DNA from 4 places in the Microbacterium sp. NPDC089320 genome. Region 4 is predicted to be linked to each of the others. Evidence: predicted binding sites of a transcription regulator. Region 4 holds the regulator's gene; each other region holds the start of a gene.
What was found. The regulator LexA, encoded in region 4, represses DNA repair genes until DNA is damaged. The targets are predictions, from matches to a motif close to TCGAACANNTGTTCGA.

Region 1: a site for LexA is predicted at 1,392-1,407, ahead of AB0N61_RS09415 (DUF222 domain-containing protein). Genes of this name have one in related genera too.
Region 2: a site for LexA is predicted at 2,977-2,992, ahead of AB0N61_RS02870 (DUF222 domain-containing protein). Genes of this name have one in related genera too.
Region 3: a site for LexA is predicted at 2,119-2,134, ahead of AB0N61_RS13685 (DUF222 domain-containing protein). Genes of this name have one in related genera too.

Annotation. Positions count from the first base shown of each region.
Region 1 is NZ_JBFBGY010000003.1:172,929-177,800, forward strand. Features, by position in the region: gene AB0N61_RS09415 (DUF222 domain-containing protein) at 1-1,327, opposite strand, end outside; gene AB0N61_RS09420 (SDR family oxidoreductase) at 1,856-2,671, opposite strand; gene AB0N61_RS09425 (SDR family oxidoreductase) at 2,857-3,603, opposite strand; gene AB0N61_RS09430 (APC family permease) at 3,847-4,872, shown strand, end outside.
Region 2 is NZ_JBFBGY010000001.1:573,589-578,460, reverse strand. Features, by position in the region: gene AB0N61_RS02885 (M18 family aminopeptidase) at 1-1,003, opposite strand, end outside; gene AB0N61_RS02880 (EamA family transporter) at 1,290-2,153, shown strand; gene AB0N61_RS02875 (GNAT family N-acetyltransferase) at 2,299-2,760, shown strand; gene AB0N61_RS02870 (DUF222 domain-containing protein) at 3,056-4,774, shown strand.
Region 3 is NZ_JBFBGY010000004.1:381,391-386,262, reverse strand. Features, by position in the region: gene AB0N61_RS13690 (VOC family protein) at 14-376, opposite strand; gene AB0N61_RS13685 (DUF222 domain-containing protein) at 411-2,054, opposite strand; gene AB0N61_RS13680 (MarR family transcriptional regulator) at 2,314-2,781, shown strand; gene AB0N61_RS13675 (hypothetical protein) at 2,778-3,434, shown strand; gene AB0N61_RS13670 (hypothetical protein) at 3,435-3,845, opposite strand; gene AB0N61_RS13665 (glycoside hydrolase family 38 C-terminal domain-containing protein) at 3,936-4,872, opposite strand, start outside.
Region 4 is NZ_JBFBGY010000001.1:34,805-39,676, reverse strand. Features, by position in the region: gene AB0N61_RS00200 (prolyl oligopeptidase family serine peptidase) at 1-654, opposite strand, end outside; gene lexA (transcriptional repressor LexA) at 705-1,391, opposite strand; gene AB0N61_RS00190 (LysM peptidoglycan-binding domain-containing protein) at 1,674-2,036, shown strand; gene AB0N61_RS00185 (histidinol-phosphate transaminase) at 2,128-3,222, shown strand; gene hisB (imidazoleglycerol-phosphate dehydratase HisB) at 3,219-3,836, shown strand; gene hisH (imidazole glycerol phosphate synthase subunit HisH) at 3,833-4,474, shown strand; gene AB0N61_RS00170 (AAA family ATPase) at 4,553-4,872, opposite strand, start outside.

The DNA of each region.
Region 1 (4,872 bases), on a different contig from region 4:
TGAACACCCGGTCGGTGGTGCTGATCCCGATGATGCGCCCCTCATCCATCAGCACCCGCTGGATCACTCCCGCGCACGCAGTCTGCGCAGCGACCGAGACCGGCACGTGCGCGCCGGATCCGGGGATCGTCGCCCACCCACCGTTACCCGCCCACCCGCCGTTGCCCGCGCCCGCACCGACAGCAGCACCGAACGCAGAACCGCCCGCGCTCGCACCGAAATCAGCACCGCCCGCGCTCGCACCGACCGCAGCACCGCCCGCGTTCGTGCCGAACGCAGAGCCGCCCGCGTGATGGGCGAGGTCTTTCGCGTCGACGGTCACGACGAGCACCGGTGATGCGCCACCGAGCGTGGGCATGTCCTTGTGGCGGGCGGCGATCGCGAGAGCGGCGGCGAGAGCGTCGTGGCGTTTCTGCGCCGCGGTGCGGTCATCGAGCACGCACCGCGGATCGGAGTTGAACGGATCCGCGTCTGGACTTCCGTCCTCGGAGGCGGCTGCATCGGCGCCGTCGCCGGCGTCCTCGCCTGCATCGGTCGGGGTGAAGTGCACCCCGGGCAGGGGCGGGCCGTCGCCTTTGGGGTTGAGGAGTGCGTCGATGATGAGCTGCAACTGCGCGGCAGCCTCCGGGGTCAGATACCCACGGATCGCATGCACCCCGTCCCGGAGCCGACCGATCGTGATGCCACGCTTACGCCGCGCCTCCTCGTCCTTGGGTTCTTCCCCATCGGGGTCGAGCATCGACGCGAGATCTTCCCCGAGCGCCTTCAGGTCCTGCGTCGTCGGCGACGGCCCCGCATCCGCATCCGCGCCCGCATCCGGGTCCGGGTCGTCCGTGTCGAGGCCGTGCCCGCGCGCGAACCCCGCCAAGGCGACATCGGCCGCCAACCGCTGATCCACCCCCAACCGGTCCCACACCCGCTCGATCGGACCCGTCGCCGCCAGAAACCCCGCCACACCGATCACCCCGTCCAGCAACGCCAGACGCATCTCCGACCACCGTGCCGGCATCCGCTCCCCCGCCAGACTCACCGGCCTGCGCACCAGATCCACCACCCGGTCCACCCGGAACGCACCCCGCACATCCACCCCGACCGTCCGCCGCACCAGCTCGTTCATGCCCCGACACCCCGCCGAGTGCGGAAAGTCACCGGGATCCCCGGTCGCGATCGTCTCCACGATCACCGCCTCCGCCCGCCGAAACGCCGCCCCCGCGCCCTGCAGCACCATGATCCGGTCCGCGTCGCTCAACCCGGCCAAAGCATCATCGGACAGCACCGCATCGAGGTCGGCGATGACCCGATCCAAACGCTCCGCAGTGCTGTTCATACCCCACAGTCAACCCGGCACCACCGACATTCGACCCCCGAAACCAGCCCGATTTACCCCAGATCAGACCACGTATTCCAATCTCCCAGAATGCCGCGGCGAGGGAGGCATCTCAGGAGTCGACGAGGCGACAAGGCGGCGAGGCGGCGAGGCGACGAGGCGGCGAGGCGGCGAGGCGATGGAGCTGCGGAGCGACGACGGAGCGACCGACCTGCGGAGCTGCGGAGCTGTGGAGCTGTGGAGCGACGGAGCTGCGAAACGGCGAGGCGACAAAGCGACGGAACGGCCGAACTGCGGAACTGCGGAACGGCGAGGCGACGGAGCTCAGAGCGACGGAACTGCCGAACTGCGGGGCGGCCGAGCGACGGAGCTGCGAAACGGGGAGGCGAAAGAGCGACGGAACTGCCGAACTGCGGAACTGCGGAACCGCGGAACCGCCGAACTGCGGAACTGCGGAGCGGCGGGGCGACGGGGCGACGGGGCGACGGAGCAAAGAACCGCGGAACTCTTGAAACGGAAGAACAGCCGCTACATCCCCGCCCGGTCGAATGCGATGGTCGGCACATCCACGACGTGCGAGCCGCCGTCCGCCACGATCACGGCACCCGTCACATACGACGACTCCCCCGATCCGAGGAACCGCACGACAGAGGCGATCTCCGCCGGCCGCGCCGGGCGTTGCAACGGCACGTCCGCCGTGACGGTCGCATACGCCTCTTCCCGAGAGCCCAGCCCGGCATGAGTGGCGAACTCGTCCATCTCGTCATCGGCCATCGGCGTCTGCACCCAGCCGGGGCACACCGCATTGACCCGCACGCCCTTGCGTCCGTAGTCGCGCGCGAGAGTCCGTGTCAGGCCGATCAGCGCGTGCTTGCCCACCGTGTAGCCGGCCACGGAAGGTCCCGCGAACAGACCAGCCAGAGACGACACGACCACGATCTGTCCCTTCGCCTCGATCAGAGCCGGCAACGCCTCCCTCGCCATGACGAACGCCGTGGTGAGGTTCGCTCGGATCGCCGCTTCCCAGCTCTCGTCGTCGGTGTCGGCGACCGGCGAGAAACCGTGTCCGCCGGCATTCGCGACGAGCACATCGAGGCGACCGAATGTGGCGAGAACCTCCGCCACCGCGGCCTGAGCGGATGCGGTGTCAGCGGCATCCGCGATGATCGGGTGAGCGCCGACTGCGTCGGCCACCGCGCGCAGCGGCTCGGGCCGGCGTCCGACGACCACGACGTGCGCCCCTTCAGCGGCATACCGTTCGGCGATCGCGGCGCCGATGCCGGTCCCTCCGCCGGTGATCACGATGACGCGCCCCGAGACCGTCGATCCGACTGCAATTCCCATGTCTGCTCCTGCTCTCGCTGCGCTCACGCGCACTCCCTGCGCTCACGCGCACTCCACGCGCTCACGCGCACTCCACGCGCTCACGCGCACGCCACGCGCTCACGCGCACGCCACGCGCTCACGCGCACTCCACGCGCTCACGCGCTCTTGCCGCGCTCGCGCGCAGATCCGTCGCCCCGAGATCATCACGCGGGGAATCCTGACCGGGCCGAGTACCCGAAGTCGCTGAGGATGGTGGTGCCGTTGATCCCTCTGCTGCGCGGAGACACGAGATACAACACATGCGCGGCGACCTCCACGGGCGACTGCACGTTGAACGGCGGAGAGTCGAACGCCTGCGCGCCGAGGTCGCCGCGACTCATCGGGGTGTCGACGATCGACGGCGCCACGGTGTTCACCCTGATGCCGGTCGTCGCGAGATCGACCGACAACGATCGGCCCAGTTGCACGAGCGCCGCCTTCGATGCGCAGTACGGCACCATGCCGGGCGAGGCGACGAACGCGGAGTCGCTCGCGAGCAGCACGACGGATGCCGACGCCGACGCGCGCAGTGCGGGAAGCGCGTGCGCCAGCACCAGGAAGGCCCCGGTGACGTTGACCGCGAACACGGCGTTCCAGTCGCGGAGGGATATCTCCTCGATCGACGACCCGACGGGACCGGAGATCCCTGCGCAGCACACGACCGCATCCAGCCCGCCGAGCTCTTCGACGGACGTCGAGACCGCTTCGACCACCTGTGCCTCGTCGGTGACATCCACCACCCGGATCACCGCGCCGGTGCATCCGCGTGCCGTCTCTGCGAGCGCCTGCGCATCGCGGTCGAGGAGCGCCACGCGCACTCCCTCCGCGGCGAGCGCGCGGGCGGTCGCTCGGCCGATGCCGCTCGCGGCGCCGGTGATCAGCGCTGTGGTGCCGGTCAGCTGCAGGTCCATGATCTCCTCGAGACGTCGCCGCTGCGCCGGCGGCGCTCCGGGAGGACGGCGGTGTCATCACGGTCATCCTGCTCCGCCGCGTGGGGGGCCGGAACACGACCGGCACGGCTGTGCGCGCTGGCACCATCGTCCTTCGCTCAGCGTCAACCGCCGCGCTCCCGGCGCGAGCAGACTCGCTGTATCGACGAACCCCTCGCCGTCGATGCCGTGCCGACACGGCCGTCACCGAGCAAAGGAGCTGCCGTGGCAGACCCGATCTCCGCGTCCACGACGCGACAGGACCACACCTCTCTTCGACCGGGCGCCCTGGGCGTCGCGGGAATCGTCTTCCTCGTCCTCGCCGCCGTCGCGCCCCTGACCGGCATCGTGGTCGTCGCGTCGCTTGCGATCGCCCTCGGGAACGGCGGCGGCACGCCGATGGCCTTCTTCCTCGTGGCCGCGATCCTGCTGCTGTTCGCGGTGGGATACGCGCAGATGTCGAAGCAGCTGGTGAACGCCGGAGGGTTCTATGCGTTCGTCGTGAAGGGTCTCGGCCGCACGGGCGGTCTGATCGCCGGACTGATCGCCACGCTGGGGTACAACTTCTTCGTGGTCGGCACGATCGGGACCAGCGGATTCTTCATGCAGAACATCATCCGCGACCTCACCGGGCTCAACGTGCACTGGCTGATCTGGGGTCTGCTCTCCATCGCGGTGTGCTTCGTCCTCGCCCGCATCGGCGTCGACTTCTCGTCGAAGATCCTCGGCGTGTGCCTCGTGCTCGAGGTGCTGATGCTCGTGATCTTCGACATCTCGGTGCTCGTGCAGACCGGATATGACGTGGCCGCCTTCAGTCCCGAGGCCGTGTTCTCCGGGTCGCTGCCGATCGGCCTGCTCCTGGCCGCGACGGGCTTCCTCGGCTTCGAGGCGACCGCCTTGTTCAGCGAGGAGGCGAAGCAGCCACTGCGCACGATCCCGCGGGCGACGTACACCTCGATCATCGCGATCGGCGTGATCCTCGGCGTCACCACGTGGGCCGTGGTGAGCGCGACAGGGGTCGCACAGGCGCAGGCCACGGCTCTCGAGCACCTGCCCACGGGCGACCTGATCTTCAGCCTGTCTCAGCAGTACCTCGGCGGCCCACTGACCACCGTGATGATGATCCTCCTGCTGGTGAGCCTGTTCGCCGCGATGCTCGCGTTCCACAACTCGGCCACGCGCTATCTGTACTCCCTCGGACGCTCGCGGATCCTGCCGCACGGCCTGGCCCGCACGCGTCGCAACGGGGCG
Region 2 (4,872 bases), 540 kb from region 4:
TGGGGCCGGAGCCGAGCACGGGCTGCACCACGGGGTCGTGCTTGTGCACGTAGTTCGGGTGCACCGAGTGGCCCACGTCGCTCGACAGGCACCACGACGCCGAGAACGCGCGGCGACGCTCGGAGGCGTCGGCGCCGAGTGCGTCGTACACGCGGCCGAGGATGTCTTCGAGCAGGGGGCCGCCCGCGCCCGAGCGGGAGTTCGAGCCGAGCTCCTCGTGGTCGAATGCGGCGAGGATCGCGATGGGTCCGGTCGCGACCTCGCCCAGGGACTCGAGTGCGACGACCCCCGCATGCACCGAGGCGAGGTCGTCGAGGCGACCCGAGGCGAAGAACGCGCGGTCCTTGCCGAAGATCGCGCCGCGCGCGGTATCGGCGATCACGACGTCGTAGCCGCGGATGTCGGATGCCGAGACCCCCGCGGAGTGGGCGAGCTCGGCCAGGATGTCCTCCTGCGTCGGGTCGCCCAGGCCCCACACGGGCTGCGTCTGGAACTGCTTGTCGAGCGCGAGGCCGGTGTTCGCCTCGCGGTCGAGGTGGATCGCGAGCTGGGGGAGGCGCAGCAGCGCTCCGGTGTCGGCGAGCACCACGCGTCCGTCGGCGAGTGCGAGGCGTCCGGCCAGACGCAACTCGCGATCGAGCCACGAGCTCAGCAGCGGACCGCCGTAGACCTCGACGGCCGCCTGCAGCCAGCCCCTCGATCCCGTGGTGGGCTGCGGCTTCAGCTTGAAGCCGGGGGAATCGGTGTGAGCGCCGAGGATGTGAGCGGGCGTGGTGGCCGTCGCGCCCGCCGGAACCGTCCAGGCGATCGCGGCTCCGTCGCGCACGACGACGTAGCGTCCGCCGGGGAAGACGTCCCAGGCCTGGTCCTCTTCGAGGCGCGTGAAACCGGCATCCTCCAGTCGCCGGGCGACCTCGGCGGCGGCGTGATAGCTCGAGGGGGAGGCGGCGACGAAGTCGGCGAGATCCTCGGCGTGGGCGAGAGCGTCCGGGGTGACGGGCATGAGCGACCTTCCTGCGGGGGCGGTCCTTCGATCGTAATCGGCGACTCGGTGCGCGATCTCTTCGATGACCCGATGACCCGATGACCCGATGACCCGACGGGTGTCGTTCACCTTCCGGTCACCATCGGCCGGTACGGTCGATCTCGATAGCGCCTAGGGTTCCGGGGTTCGTCCCGACTGGTCCGAGCGGCGCCACGGTGCTCCTCCGCAGGAGTGCCGTCATCTGACAGGACAAAAGCCCGGAGGACCCTGTTCGTCGCGCCCGCGATGAACGGAAGGGTCTCTGATGTCCGCTCTCGCCTTCGCTCTCGTCATTGCCGCAGCCGTCGCGCACGCCGCGTGGAACATCGTCGCCCATGGCGTGAGTCGGGCGGGGACGCCGTTCCTCTGGTGGGGCGCGGTGGGCGGAACCGCCGTCTGGATCGGAGTCGTGCCGTTCACCGGCGGGCTCGGCACCGATGACGTGCTGGCATTCCTGCTCGGCGTGGGAGTCTCCGGCGTGCTCCATGTCGCCTACATGGCGGTGCTGCAGCGCGGGTACCGCGAGGGCAACCTCTCGACCGTCTACGCCACGGCGCGGGGAACCGGGCCCTTCCTCTCGGTGATCATCGCGGTGCTCGTGCTCGGAGAGCGGCCGTCGACGCTCGCGCTCATCGGCGTCGCAGCAGTCATCCTCGGAGTCGTCGCGATCGGTCTCGTCGACCGGGGCCGCACCGATCGGTCGCGACGGCTGGATCCCGGGCTCGTGTTCGGGCTGCTCACGGGCGTTGCGATCGCCCTCTACACGATCTGGGACGCCAACGCCGTGCGCACCTGGAACCTCTCGCCCGTCGCCTTCATGGTCGGGACGATGCTGCTCGAGATCCCGTTCTACTCCCTCGGCGTTCGAGGCCGGTGGGCGGCCGTGCGCGCGCTCGGCCGCACCCAGTGGAAGCGCATCGTGGCGTTCAGCATCCTGTCGCCGCTGTCGTACATCCTCGTGCTCACGGCCATTCAGATCGCTCCGGTGGCTCTCGTCGCGCCGCTGCGCGAGGTCAGTGTCGTCCTGGTCAGCCTGTTCGGGGTCTTCGCTCTGAGAGAGAGCCGGCCCGGGTGGCGTCTGGCCGCGTCCGCGGTGGTCGCCGGCGGGATCGTGCTGCTCGCGCTGTAGCCGCTGTCCTGGTGCCGCTGTCGTGGTGCCGCTGTCGTGGTGCCGCGGTCATGCTGCTGTCGCTGTCGCTGTCGCTGTCGCTATCGCTGTCGCTGTCGCTGTCCTGCTGTCGCTGTCCCTGAGGATGGGTCGCGAGCGTGATTGTATGGATGCTGTGTCCGTCGGGTGGAGTCTGCGAGAGAGCACGCCGTCGGATGCGTCGTGGATGTCGGAGCTCCGAGCGATCGTCATGCGACCCGATCTGGAGCGACTCGGACGCTTCGACCCGGTGCATGTGCGACAGCGGTTCCTCAACGGGTTCGTCCCGCAGAACACGCGGGTGATCGTCGTCGCCGGAGACGACGTCGGTCTCATCGCGGTGAGGCCCGAGATCGACGGGGCGTGGATCGAGCACTTCTACCTCGATCCCGCTCAGCAGGGCCGCGGCCTCGGATCCGCGGTGCTGGCGGACGTCCTGGCCCAGCGACAGGCGGGCCCCGACCGACCGTTCCGCCTCAATGTGCTGCAGGGCAGTCCGGCACGACGGCTGTATGAGAGGCACGGCTTCGTGCTCGAGAGTGAGGACGCGATCGACGTCTTCATGAGAGCCGGACCGTTCCGGCGCTGACCACGGGGGTGGCGCTGCCCGTTGCGCGCGGTGCCCGCTTTGTGCGGTGCCGGTTTCGCGGGGTGCCGGTTTTGCGGGGTGCCGCTCGCGCAGTCTCCGGTTTTGCGCGGTGCCGGTTCCGTGGGGTGCCGGTTCCGTGGGGTGCCGGTTTTGCGCGGTCCGATTCGCACGGTCCCCGTCTTTGCGTGGTGCCGTTCACGCGGCATTCCGGGAGATTGGAATACGTGGTCTGATCTGGGGTAAATCGGCCTGGTTTGGGGGTCGAATGTCGGTGGTGTCGGGTTGACTGTGGGGTATGAACAGCACGGCGGAGCTTTTGGATCGGGTCATCGCCGACCTCGATACTGTGCTGTCCGATGATGCTTTGGCGGGGTTGAGCGACGCGGATCGGATCACGGTGCTGCAGGGGGCGGGGGCGGCCTTTCGGCGGGCGGAGGCGGTGATCGTGGAGACGATCGCGACCGGGGATCCGGGTGACTTTCCGCATTCGGCGGGGTGTCGGGGCATGAACGAGCTGGTGCGGCGGACGGTCGGGGTGGATGTGCGGGGTGCGGTCCGGGTGGACCGGGTGGTGGATCTGGTGCGCAGGCCGGTGAGTCTGGCGGGGGAGCGGATGCCGGCGCGGTGGTCGGAGATGCGTCTGGCGTTGCTGGACGGGGTGATCGGTGTGGCGGGGTTTCTGGCGGCGACGGGTCCGATCGAGCGGGTGTGGGACCGGTTGAGGGTGGATCAACGGTTGGCGGCCGATGTGGCCTTGGCGGGGTTCGCACGCGGGCACGGCCTCGACACGGACGACACGGACCCGGATGCGGGCGCGGATGCGGGTGCGGGCGCGGAGGCGCCGGGGCCGTCACCGACGACGCAGGACCTGAAGGCGCTCGGGGAGGATCTCGCGTCGATGCTCGACCCGGATGGGGAAGAACCGAAGGACGAGGAGGCGCGGCGTAAGCGTGGCATCACGATCGGTCGGCTCCGGGACGGGGTGCATGCGATCCGTGGGTATCTGACGCCGGAGGCTGCCGCGCAGTTGCAGCTCATCATCGACGCACTCCTCAACCCCAAAGGCGACGGGCCACCCCTGCCCGGCGTGCACTTCACCCCGAGCGACGGGGCCGGTGCTGGTGACGCAGGTGCAGGTGCAGGTGCAGGTGCAGGCGCAGACGCCGATTCTCCGGATGCCGACGTCTCGCATGCCGATGCCGATGCCGATGCCGATCCGGCGGCCGATGGGGTCGACGATCCAGAGGACGCGGATCCGTTCAACTCGGATCCGCGGTGCGTGCTCGATGACCGCACCGCGGCGCAGAAACGCCACGACGCTCTCGCCGCCGCTCTCGCGATCGCCGCCCGCCACAAGGACATGCCCACGCTCGGTGGTGCCTCCCCGGTCCTCGTCGTGACCGTCGACGCGAAAGACCTCGCCCATCACACGGGCGGCTCTGCTGTCGGTGTTGCCGTCGGTGCGGGCGCGGGCGATTCTGCTGTCGGTGTTGCCGTCGGCACGAACGCGGGCGGTTCTGCATTCGGTGCTGCTGTCGGTGCGAGCGCGGGTAACGGTGGGTGGGCGACCATTCCCGGCTCTGGTGCGCACGTGCCGGTCTCGGTCGCCGCGCAGACTGCGTGCGCCGGGGTGATCCAGCGGGTGCTGATGGATGAGGGGCGCATTATCGGGATCAGTACCACCGACCGGGTGTTCACCGTGTACCAGCGCCGGGCGATCATCGCCCGCGACAAGGAATGCCTCATCCCCGGATGCCACGTTCCCGCGTCCTGGTGTGAGATCCACCATGTCACCGAGCATGCGCGGGGTGGTCCAACGACGACCGACAACGGTGTTCCGTTGTGCTGGTGGCACCACCGCTCCCTCGGCACCTCCGGGTGGGAGATCCGCATGAACGAGGGGCTACCCGAAGTCCGCGGACCGAACTGGTGGGACCCCGCCCAACGCTGGCGCACACCACGACTCAGCCTCCCCGCGCTGGGCAGGCAGCGACGCCTCGTCCGAACGGAGTGACGCGCGGCCGATCTTCGCGACCCCGGCTTCGTGGCCACGGGGCTGTCACCGGCATGCGCTCGTCACTGCGTCGTCACAGCTGGCAGCTGGTCACCTCG
Region 3 (4,872 bases), on a different contig from region 4:
GCTGCGGCTGTTGCTACTGCTTCGGTGGCTGCCACAGTTCGATCGCGAGCCCTTCCGGATCGTGGATGCGCGCGAACGTCCCGTATTCCGCGGTGTTCCACTCGTCGCGCCGCTCGACCGGGATGCCTGAGGCTTCGAGCCGGGCGGCGAGCGTTTCGATGTCAGCGACTCGCAGGTTGAGCATGAACTGCTGGTCGGCTGCGAAGTAGTCGCTGTCCGCGGCGAACGGCGCGAAGACCGTCATGCCTGCCTGCTGATTCCACAGACCGTCATGGCCGGCACCGATCCCGAGGTGCTCGCGGTACCAGGCCGACCGCGCCTCGGGGTCTCTGCTGCGAACGAAGATGCCGCCGATTCCTGTGACGTCTGTACTCATGTGTCCGTTGTACTCCTGCCCCGGCGATGCCGCCTCAGATCCGTATCGGAGCGCGCCGAACTGCGGTCGGTGCGGGGAGGCTGAGTCGTGGTGTGCGCCACCGGTGGGCGGGGTCCCACCAGCTCGGCCCGCGGACCTCGGGCAGCCCCTCATTCATACGGATCTCCCACCCGGAGGTGCCGAGGGAGCGGTGGTGCCACCAGCACAACGGAACACCGTTGTCGGTCGTCGTCGGCCCGCCCCGCGCGTGCTCGGTGACGTGGTGGATCTCGCACCAGGCTGCGGGAACGTGGCATCCGGGGATGAGGCATTCCTTGTCGCGGGCGATGATCGCCCGCCGCTGGTGCACGGTGAACACCCGGTCGGTGGTGCTGATCCCGATGATGCGCCCCTCATCCATCAGCACCCGCTGGATCACCCCGGCGCATGCGGTCTGCGCGGCGACCGAGACCGGCACGTGCGCACCGGACCCGGGAATGGTCGCCCACCCACCGTTGCCCGCGCTCAACCCCGAAGCGCTGCCAGCGCTCAACCCGGCAGCAGCACCGAACGCAGAACCGTCCGCGGTCGTGCCGACGGCACCACCGACAGCAGCACCGTCCGCGGTCGCACCGACAGCAGAGCCGGCCGCGTGGTGGGCGAGGTCTTTCGCGTCGACCGTGACGACGAGAACCGGGGAGGCACCACCCAATGTGGGCATGTCCTTGTGGCGGGCGGCGATCGCGAGAGCCGCGGCGAGAGCGTCGTGGCGTTTCTGCGCCGCGGTGCGGTCATCGAGCACGCACCGCGGATCGGAGTTGAACGGATCCGCGTCTGGATTTCCGTCCTCGGAGGCGTCTGCACCGGCCCCGTCGCTCGGGGTGAAGTGCACGCCGGGCAGGGGTGGCCCGTCGCCTTTGGGGTTGAGGAGCGCGTCGATGATGAGCTGCAACTGCGCGGCAGCCTCCGGCGTCAGATACCCACGGATCGCATGCACCCCGTCCCGAAGCCGACCGATCGTGATGCCACGCTTACGGCGCGCCTCCTCATCCTTGGGTTCTTCCCCATCCGGGTCGAGCATCGACGCGAGATCTTCCCCGAGCGCCTTCAGGTCCTGCGTCGTCGGCGACGGCCCCGCATCCGCACCCGCATCCGCGCTCGCATCCGCATCCGCATCCGCGCCCGCATCCGGGTCCGCGTCGTCCGTGTCGAGGCCGTGCCCGCGTGCGAACCCCGCCAAGGCCACATCGGCCGCCAACCGCTGATCCACCCTCAACCGATCCCACACCCGCTCGATCGGACCCGTCGCCGCCAGAAACCCCGCCACACCGATCACCCCGCCCAGCAACGCCAGACGCATCTCCGACCACCGTGCCGGCATCCGCTCCCCCGCCAGACTCACCGGCCTGCGCACCAGATCCACCACCCGGTCCACCCGGGACGCACCCCGCACGTCCACCCCGACCGTCCGCTGCACCAGCTCGTTCACACCCCGACACCCCGCCGAATGCGGAAAGTCACCGGGATCCCCGGTCGCGATCGTCTCCACGATCACCGCCTCCGCCCGCCGAAACGCCGCCCCCGCGCCCTGCAGCACCGCGACCCGGTCCGCGTCGCTCAACCCCGCCAAAGCATCATCGGACAGCACCGCATCAAGGTCGGCGATGACCCGATCCAAACGCTCCGCAGTGCTGTTCATACCCCACAGTCAACCCGGCACCACCGACATTCGACCCCCGAAACCAGGCCGTTTTACCCCAGATCAGACCACGTATTCCAATCTCCCGGAATGCCGCGCGAAGGGAGAGGAAGAGAAGAAGGGAGAAGAAGGGAGAAGAAGAGAAGAAAGGGAGAGGAAGAGAAGAAGGGAGAGGAAGAGAAGAAGGGATGCGAGTCAAACCACCCAGCCCCCGTTGCAAACTAGTGAATAAAGGTAACTATGTAGTAGCATCACAATCATGGAGCCGCTCTTCGTCGACCGCCTGCTGCAGATCGCCGACCTCTTTCAGAGGGACATGGCACGCGCCTTCGACGGCACCGGACTCACGACTGCCCGCGTGCACCTGCTGTGGGTCCTGCAGCACGCGGGTCCGTCGACCCAGCAGACTCTCGCTCAGCTCTGCGAGGTCAGCCCCCGCAACATCACCGGACTCGTCGACGCGCTCGAGAAGTCGGGACACGTCCGCCGCGCTCCTCACCCCACCGATCGACGCGCAGTACTGGTCGAGTTGACGGGCGCCGCGACCAAAACGATGGCCCGGATGCAGGAGGAACACTCCCAGCTCAACCAGACCCTGCTGTCGGCTATCGACCCTGCCGACCGTGCGGCCGTCGAACGCGGCCTCTCCGCTGTGGCCACGCACCTCGAGCACCTCGTCGCCGCAGCGAGCACGGGCACCCTCCCGACGATAGAGGGCACACCATGACCGGCCAGGTGCAGACGACCGCTCCGAGCCCGACCCCGATCGCGCGCATCCTCAACGGCCTCCGTCGTGCATGGGTCGCCGAGCTTCGCGTCTACTCGAGCATCGCGCGTGCGATCGCTCGCCGCCCCGCCGTCCCGAAAGGCGGCACGGGCATCGGCTATCACCGCCCCGTGCTCACTGTGCTGTTCATCTTCATCGGCCTCTCGGCTGTCGAGATCCCGATCCTCGACCTGATCGTGCATCAGTGGCCCGTCGTGCGCATCACCCTGCTGGTGCTGGGGATCTGGGGCGTCACGTGGATGATCGGGCTGCTGTGCGCGATGCTCATGCGTCCGCACGCCGTGGGGCCCGACGGCGTGCGGGTGCGCAGCGGACTCGAGCTCGACGTGCCGATCGACTGGGCCGACATCGCGTCCGTCGCGATCGACCGTCGGGTCGACGAGCCCAAGCAGCCGCGGGTCGTCGGTTCGGAGTACGCCGAGCGGATGCAGGACGAGACGAACATCGAGATCGAACTCGAACGCCCGGTCGCGATCCGGCTCCCGGGGCTCGCACCGAAGGGCGGGACGCACCAGGTCGACCGCATCCGTCTCTGGGCCGACGACCCACGCGCCTTCCTCGACGCGGCCCGACCGTTCCTCCTCGCGGCCTGATCAGTCCAATCCGCGTTCCGCGAGCCACTGCTTCGCGACGAGCACCGGTGCCCGCACCAGCCAGGCGTCCGCGATGATCTCGGCCAATCGCTCGCGTTCCACCGCGTCGAGCTGCACCAGCAGCCCCGGGTATCCGTCGAAATGCGGAATGGAGAACAGTCCCTCGGGTTCCGCGGCGAGCAACGCGGCCTTCTCTTCGAGGCTGCCGACGCGCACTCCCAGCACCGTCCCTTCCGGCCATTCGAGCCCGAGGTCGGCGAGTTGACGCAGATCGACCTTGCTGGGCTTCCTCACCCAGGCGATCTGCCCACTCGGCAACCGCCAGGAGGGCTCGCCGGTGTGCCCGCCCACACGCTCGGTCACACCGGGCAGCGCGAGAGCGATCTCACGGACGTCTTCGACGGTCGCCATTCGTTCATCGTCCTCCGGTGAGCCGACCGCCACAACACCCGAAAGGGCCCCGCACCCGAAACGGCCGCGGGACCCCGAGAGCTTCGGACCTCAGCGCACGATGCGCAGCGTCCGCACCTCGAACGGACGCAGGCGCAGTTCGCCGCCGACACGCGCGTCATCGAGCGCATCCTCGATCAGCGAGACCTCGCGGATCTCCCGGTGCTCGAAGTCGGCGACCAGCGTGCCGACGGCGCGGCGCCCGAGCGCCTCGTAGAGACGCACGACGACATCGCCCGACCCATCGTCGGCGAGCTTCACGCCCGAGACCACGATGCCGTCGCCCTCCACGGACACGAGAGGCGCGACCTCGCGCGCGCCGCGCATCATCGTCGGCAGCGAATTGAGTCGGATGCCCTCGGTCGTGGCGATCGCCGCATCCGCCCCGATCACGAAGCCGATCGTGATCTCGTGGTGCCCGTGATCGGTGTCGGGATCGGGGAACCGGGGCGCGCGCAGCAGCGAGAGTCGCACGGTCGTGGCCACGGCGTCGTCCGACACCTCGCGCGATGTGTCGTACCCGTAGATCGAGTCGTTCACGAGCGCGACGCCGAAGTCCTGCTCGCGCACCAGCACGAACCGATGCATCGAGGTCTCGAACTTCGCGGCCTCCCAGCTGGTGTTCGTGTGCGTCACCCGCGACTGGTAGCCGAACTGCGTCTCGGCCTCGGTGTGCGTGGCCTGGATGTCGAGCGGGAAGGCGAGCTTGAGCAGCTTCTCGGTCTCGTGCCAGTCGACGTCGTTGCGCAGCAGCACGGTGCGCTCGCCCGGCGCCAGGGTGATGGTCTGCTCGATCGTCGACTCCGAGAACGCCCGGGTCACGGAGACGGTCGCGACACCGGCGACGACGGATGCCGAGATCGAGGAGACCGCCGTGAGATCGTCGACGCTGTTGCGGTAGTAGCGGTCGATGTCCCAGGCGTCCCACATGTTGGGGAAGTCCTGGTGCAGCTGGAACAGATTCGCCGCACGCCCCTCGGCCACCGTC
Region 4 (4,872 bases):
GTCGTTCGTCCACTCGGGCTGCAGGGCGGCGCGGGTGGGCAGCTCCGTGCGCGCGGTTCCGTCCGAGAGCACCAGCGACGCGTGCTGCCACGGCATCCGTCCGCCCGACCATTCGACCCAGGCGGCGCGCGATCCATCGGGAGACAGCGTCGGATGCGCGTAGAACGACGCGCCCTCGACGAGGGTCCTCAGCATCGACGGGTCGTCGGCTGCCGACCCGTCCGCCGGGATCTCGACGATGGCACGTCGGTGAGGGGTCGGAGAGAGGTCCTCGCGCACTGCGAGCAGCCTGCCTCGCTGAAGACGCAGGCCGCCGTGCGCCGGGCCCGGAGGGGTGAGCGGTGTCGGAGCGCCACCGCGCTGCATGCGGTACACGCGCTGATCCTTCGCGTCGACGAAGAACAGCGTGCCGTCGGCGGCGGCGGCCCAGGCCCCTCCGCCGTATTCGTGCACGCGAGACCGGGCGCTCCACGGCGCGGGGAGGATCTCGGCACCGGTCGAACTGCGCACGGTCAGGCGGCCGCCCTCGGAGGGGACCGACTCGCCCCACCAGATCTCGTCGGCCACGAACGCGCTTCCGTCGATCCGCGGCGAGGAGGCGGCGACCTGGGCGGGCGTGAACGGGGAGGGCCAGGTACCGAACGGCGACGACATGGTTCGAGCCTATGGCGCGTCGCCCGGTGTCGCAGGCAGCGCGAGCGGTGTCAGACCGTTCGGAGGACGGCGACGATCTTGCCGAGGATGACGGACTCATCCCCGAGGATCGGCTCGAACGCGGAGTTGCGGGGGAGCAGCCAGGTGTGGCCGTCGCGACGACGGAGGACCTTCACGGTGGCCTCGCCGTCGAGCATGGCGGCCACGATCTCGCCGTTCTCGGCGCTGCTCTGCGAGCGCACGACGACCCAGTCGCCGTCGCAGATCGCCGCATCGATCATGGATTCGCCCGACACCTTGAGCATGAACAGGTCGCCCTTGCCGACGAGCTGGCGGGGAAGCGGGAAGATCTCTTCCACCTGCTGGTCTGCCGTGATCGGGACGCCGGCGGCGATGCGGCCGACCAGCGGGACGAGCGCGGCGTCGCCGACAGGTGTCGCGACATCAGCGGGGTTCTCTCCACTCGCACCGGGGAGGTCGATGAGAACCTCCATGGCACGGGTCTTGCCCGGATCGCGTCGCAGATAGCCGCTCAGTTCGAGCTGGCCCAGCTGATGCGTCACGCTCGAGAGCGACTTGAGGCCCACAGCATCGCCGATCTCCCGCATGCTCGGCGGGTAGCCGTGACGGCTGATCGATGTCTGGATGACCTCGAGGATCGCCATCTGCTTCGGGCTCAGGCTCTTGCGGCGACGGGTGCGCGGGACGTCGGCGTCGGGGGCGGAGATGTCGCTCATGGTGCTCCTCAGGTGTGCGATTCCGGCGTCTCGGTTCGAATGTCGGAGGCCCGTGGTGGGGTGTTCCTGTCGAAACCGTATCCGAGAATCGCGCCGAAGTGGAAGATCTGTTCGAGCGTGTCGGGTGATTCTCATCCACGTGTTTCGAAGAAGTCTTGACAGATGTTCGAATTCGAAGATAACTTCGGAACGTAGCTTCGCATCCACGGCTCCCGGCCGAGACGCGGATGCGAACGCTACGCCACCTTCACCGCTCAAGCGGTAGATGCAGAGGAGCACGACATGAGCACCATCACCTTCAGCAGCGCAGCAGTCCTTCCGGTCCGCCCGGCGACGCGGCTCAAGCTGACGGCACGCGGTCGACGCGTCGTGCTCGCGATCGCCGCGGTGCCGCTCGCGGCGGGAATCGCCTTCGCCGCGCTCAGCGGCGGCAGCGCGATGGCCTCGGGCGAGCAGGCCGCCACGGCATCCTTCGCCACCGTGACGGTGATGCCGGGCGACACGCTGTGGTCGATCGCCGAGGGCGTCGCCCCCGGTGCTGATCCGCGCGACGTGATCGGCGACATCACGCGCCTGAACCTGCTGCGCGGCGGAGAGCTGCAGATCGGGCAGGAGCTGGCGATCCCGGCGCAGTACTCGGAGTGACAGGGACGGGGTCCGTCCGAATCGTCGCTGCCGTGGTGACCGTGTTCACACTCGGTCACCACGGGCATCCCGGCCGCGAAGGCGGCCTACCATGGGAAGGGTGACTGCATCACTCGCCGACCTCCCTCTGCGCGACGACCTCCGTGGGCTCACGCCCTATGGAGCGCCTCAAGCGCCTCTCCCGATCGCACTCAACGTCAACGAGAACACGCATCCCGTCCCGGATGCCGTGGCCAGTGACATCCTCGATGACATCGCGGTCGCTCTCCGCGACGTCAACCGCTATCCGGACCGCGAGTTCACCACACTGCGGGAGGGGTTCGCCGAGTACCTGGGCCATGGTCTGGAACCGGCACAGATCTGGGCCGGCAACGGCTCGAACGAGGTCCTTCAGCACATCCTCCAGGCCTTCGGCGGCCCGGGCCGCACGGCGTTCAGCTTCGGTCCGACGTACTCGATGTATCCCCTGATCTCGAAAGGCACCGGCGCGCGCTGGGTCGCAGGAACGAGACAGCCCGACTACACGATCACGCCCGAAGAGGCGGCAGCGCAGGTGCGGGACGTCGATCCCGATGTCATCCTGCTGTGCTCGCCGAACAATCCGACGGGTACACCGCTCGGCCTCGATGTCGTCGAGGCTGTGTACGACGCATCGAACGGGATCGTCGTCGTCGACGAGGCATATCAGGAGTTCGCGCCGCACGAGGCGGTCTCGGCTCTCACGCTCCTCGAGGGGCGGCCGCGGCTCGCCGTCTCCCGGACCATGAGCAAGGCCTTCGCCTTCGCGGGAGCGCGCGTGGGCTACCTCGCCGCGGACCCCGCCTTCATCGACGCCCTGAGGCTCGTCCGTCTGCCGTACCACCTCAGCGCTCTCACTCAGGCCGCCGCTGTCGCTGCACTGCGGAACTCCGCTGTGATGCTGGGCATGGTCGAGGAGATCGTCGAGCAGCGGGATCGCATCTCCGCGACGCTCGAGGCACTGGGGTACACCCCCCACGAATCCTGGTCGAACTTCGTGCTGTTCGGGGGAGTGGCCGAACCGCAGAAGGTCTGGCAGCAGCTCTACGAGCAGGGTGTCCTGGTCCGCGACGTCGGGATCCCCGGGCACCTCCGCGTCACCGCCGGCACCGAGGCTGAGACCACGGCCTTCCTCGACGCCCTCGCCTCGATAGGATCGGCTTCATGAGCACCCCCGCCCAGACCCCGCGCACCGCCACGCGTGTGCGCAGCACGTCGGAGTCGACCGTCGAGCTCGAGGTGAACCTCGACGGCACCGGTGCGAGCCGTATCGACACGTCGGTGCCGTTCTTCGATCACATGCTGACGGCCTTCGCGAAGCACTCGCTCACGGATCTCACCGTGCGCGCCTCGGGCGACACGCAGATCGACGCACACCACACGGTCGAGGACATCTCGATCGTTCTCGGTCAGGCCATCCGCGAGGCATTGGGCGACAAGTCGGGCATCTCGCGCTACGGCGACGCCCTCGTGCCGCTCGATGAGGCGCTCGCTCAAGCCGTCGTCGACATCTCCGGGCGTCCCTACCTCGTGCACACGGGGGAGCCCGCCGGCTTCGAGCACCACCTGATCGGCGGCCACTTCACCGGTTCACTGGTCCGCCACACGTTCGAGGCCATCACTTTCAACGCGGGCCTCACGGTGCACGTGCGCGTTCTCGGGGGTCGCGACCCCCACCACATCGCCGAAGCCGAGTACAAGGCATTCGCTCGCGCGTTCCGCCAGGCCAAGGCCCTCGACCCTCAGGTCGTCGGCATCCCGTCGACGAAGGGTGCACTGTGAGCACGGCTCCGCGGGTCGCCGTCTTCGACTACGAGTCCGGCAACGTGCACTCGGCTGTCAAGGCGCTCGTTGCCGCGGGCGCCGACGCGGTGCTGACGCGCGACCGCACGGAGGCCCTCGAGGCCGACGGTCTCGTGGTGCCCGGAGTCGGCGCGTTCCAGGCCGTCCGCGACGCGCTGTACGCGCACGGAGGCGACGAGATCATCGACCGTCGGCTCGCGGGCGGGCGTCCCGTGCTCGGAATCTGCGTGGGCATGCAGGTGCTCTTCGCCCACGGCGTCGAGCGCGGGCACGACTCCGCAGGACTCGGCGAGTGGCCGGGAGCGGTCACCGAGCTCAACGCGCCGGTGCTGCCGCACATGGGGTGGAACACGGTCGATCCGGGCGCCGATTCCGTGCTGTTCAAGGGCATCGAGAACGAACGCTTCTACTTCGTACACTCCTATGCCGCGCAGTCGTGGGAGCTCGACGTCATCCCGCCGTTCCCCCAGCCGGTGCTCACATGGTCGACCTACGGGGATCCGTTCCTCGCCGCGGTCGAGAACGGGCCGCTGTCTGCCACCCAGTTCCATCCCGAGAAGTCCGGCGAGGCCGGGATCCAGCTGCTCCGGAACTGGGTCGACAGCCTGCGGTCCTGACGTAGGGGGCGGCTCCTCGGCGTGCCGCATGACCCGAAGCTCAGACGACGGGTCCGCCAGGTCCGGCCGCTGAGCAGCTCAGAAGCCGCGCGCGACGGCGGCTGCGGCTGAGAGCCACGATCGCTGCGTCGGCGTCGCGAGTGCTCGCAGCCGGAGGTGACCGTCGACCATCTCCCGATCGAAGGGGATGCCGACGACTTCGCGCGCGAGAGGCCGGTATCCCTCGATGACGTCTGCAACCTCGGCGGGGGATGCCTTCGGGTCTGCCTGACTGACGACGACCACCGATTCGCGAGCCAACCGTGCGGATCGCTCGTCGCGGTCCTCGAGCGCCTCGAGCAGGAGGGCGCCGGCCTCGGCATGGTCGTCGCGCGTCGTCGTCGCGACGACGATCTGGT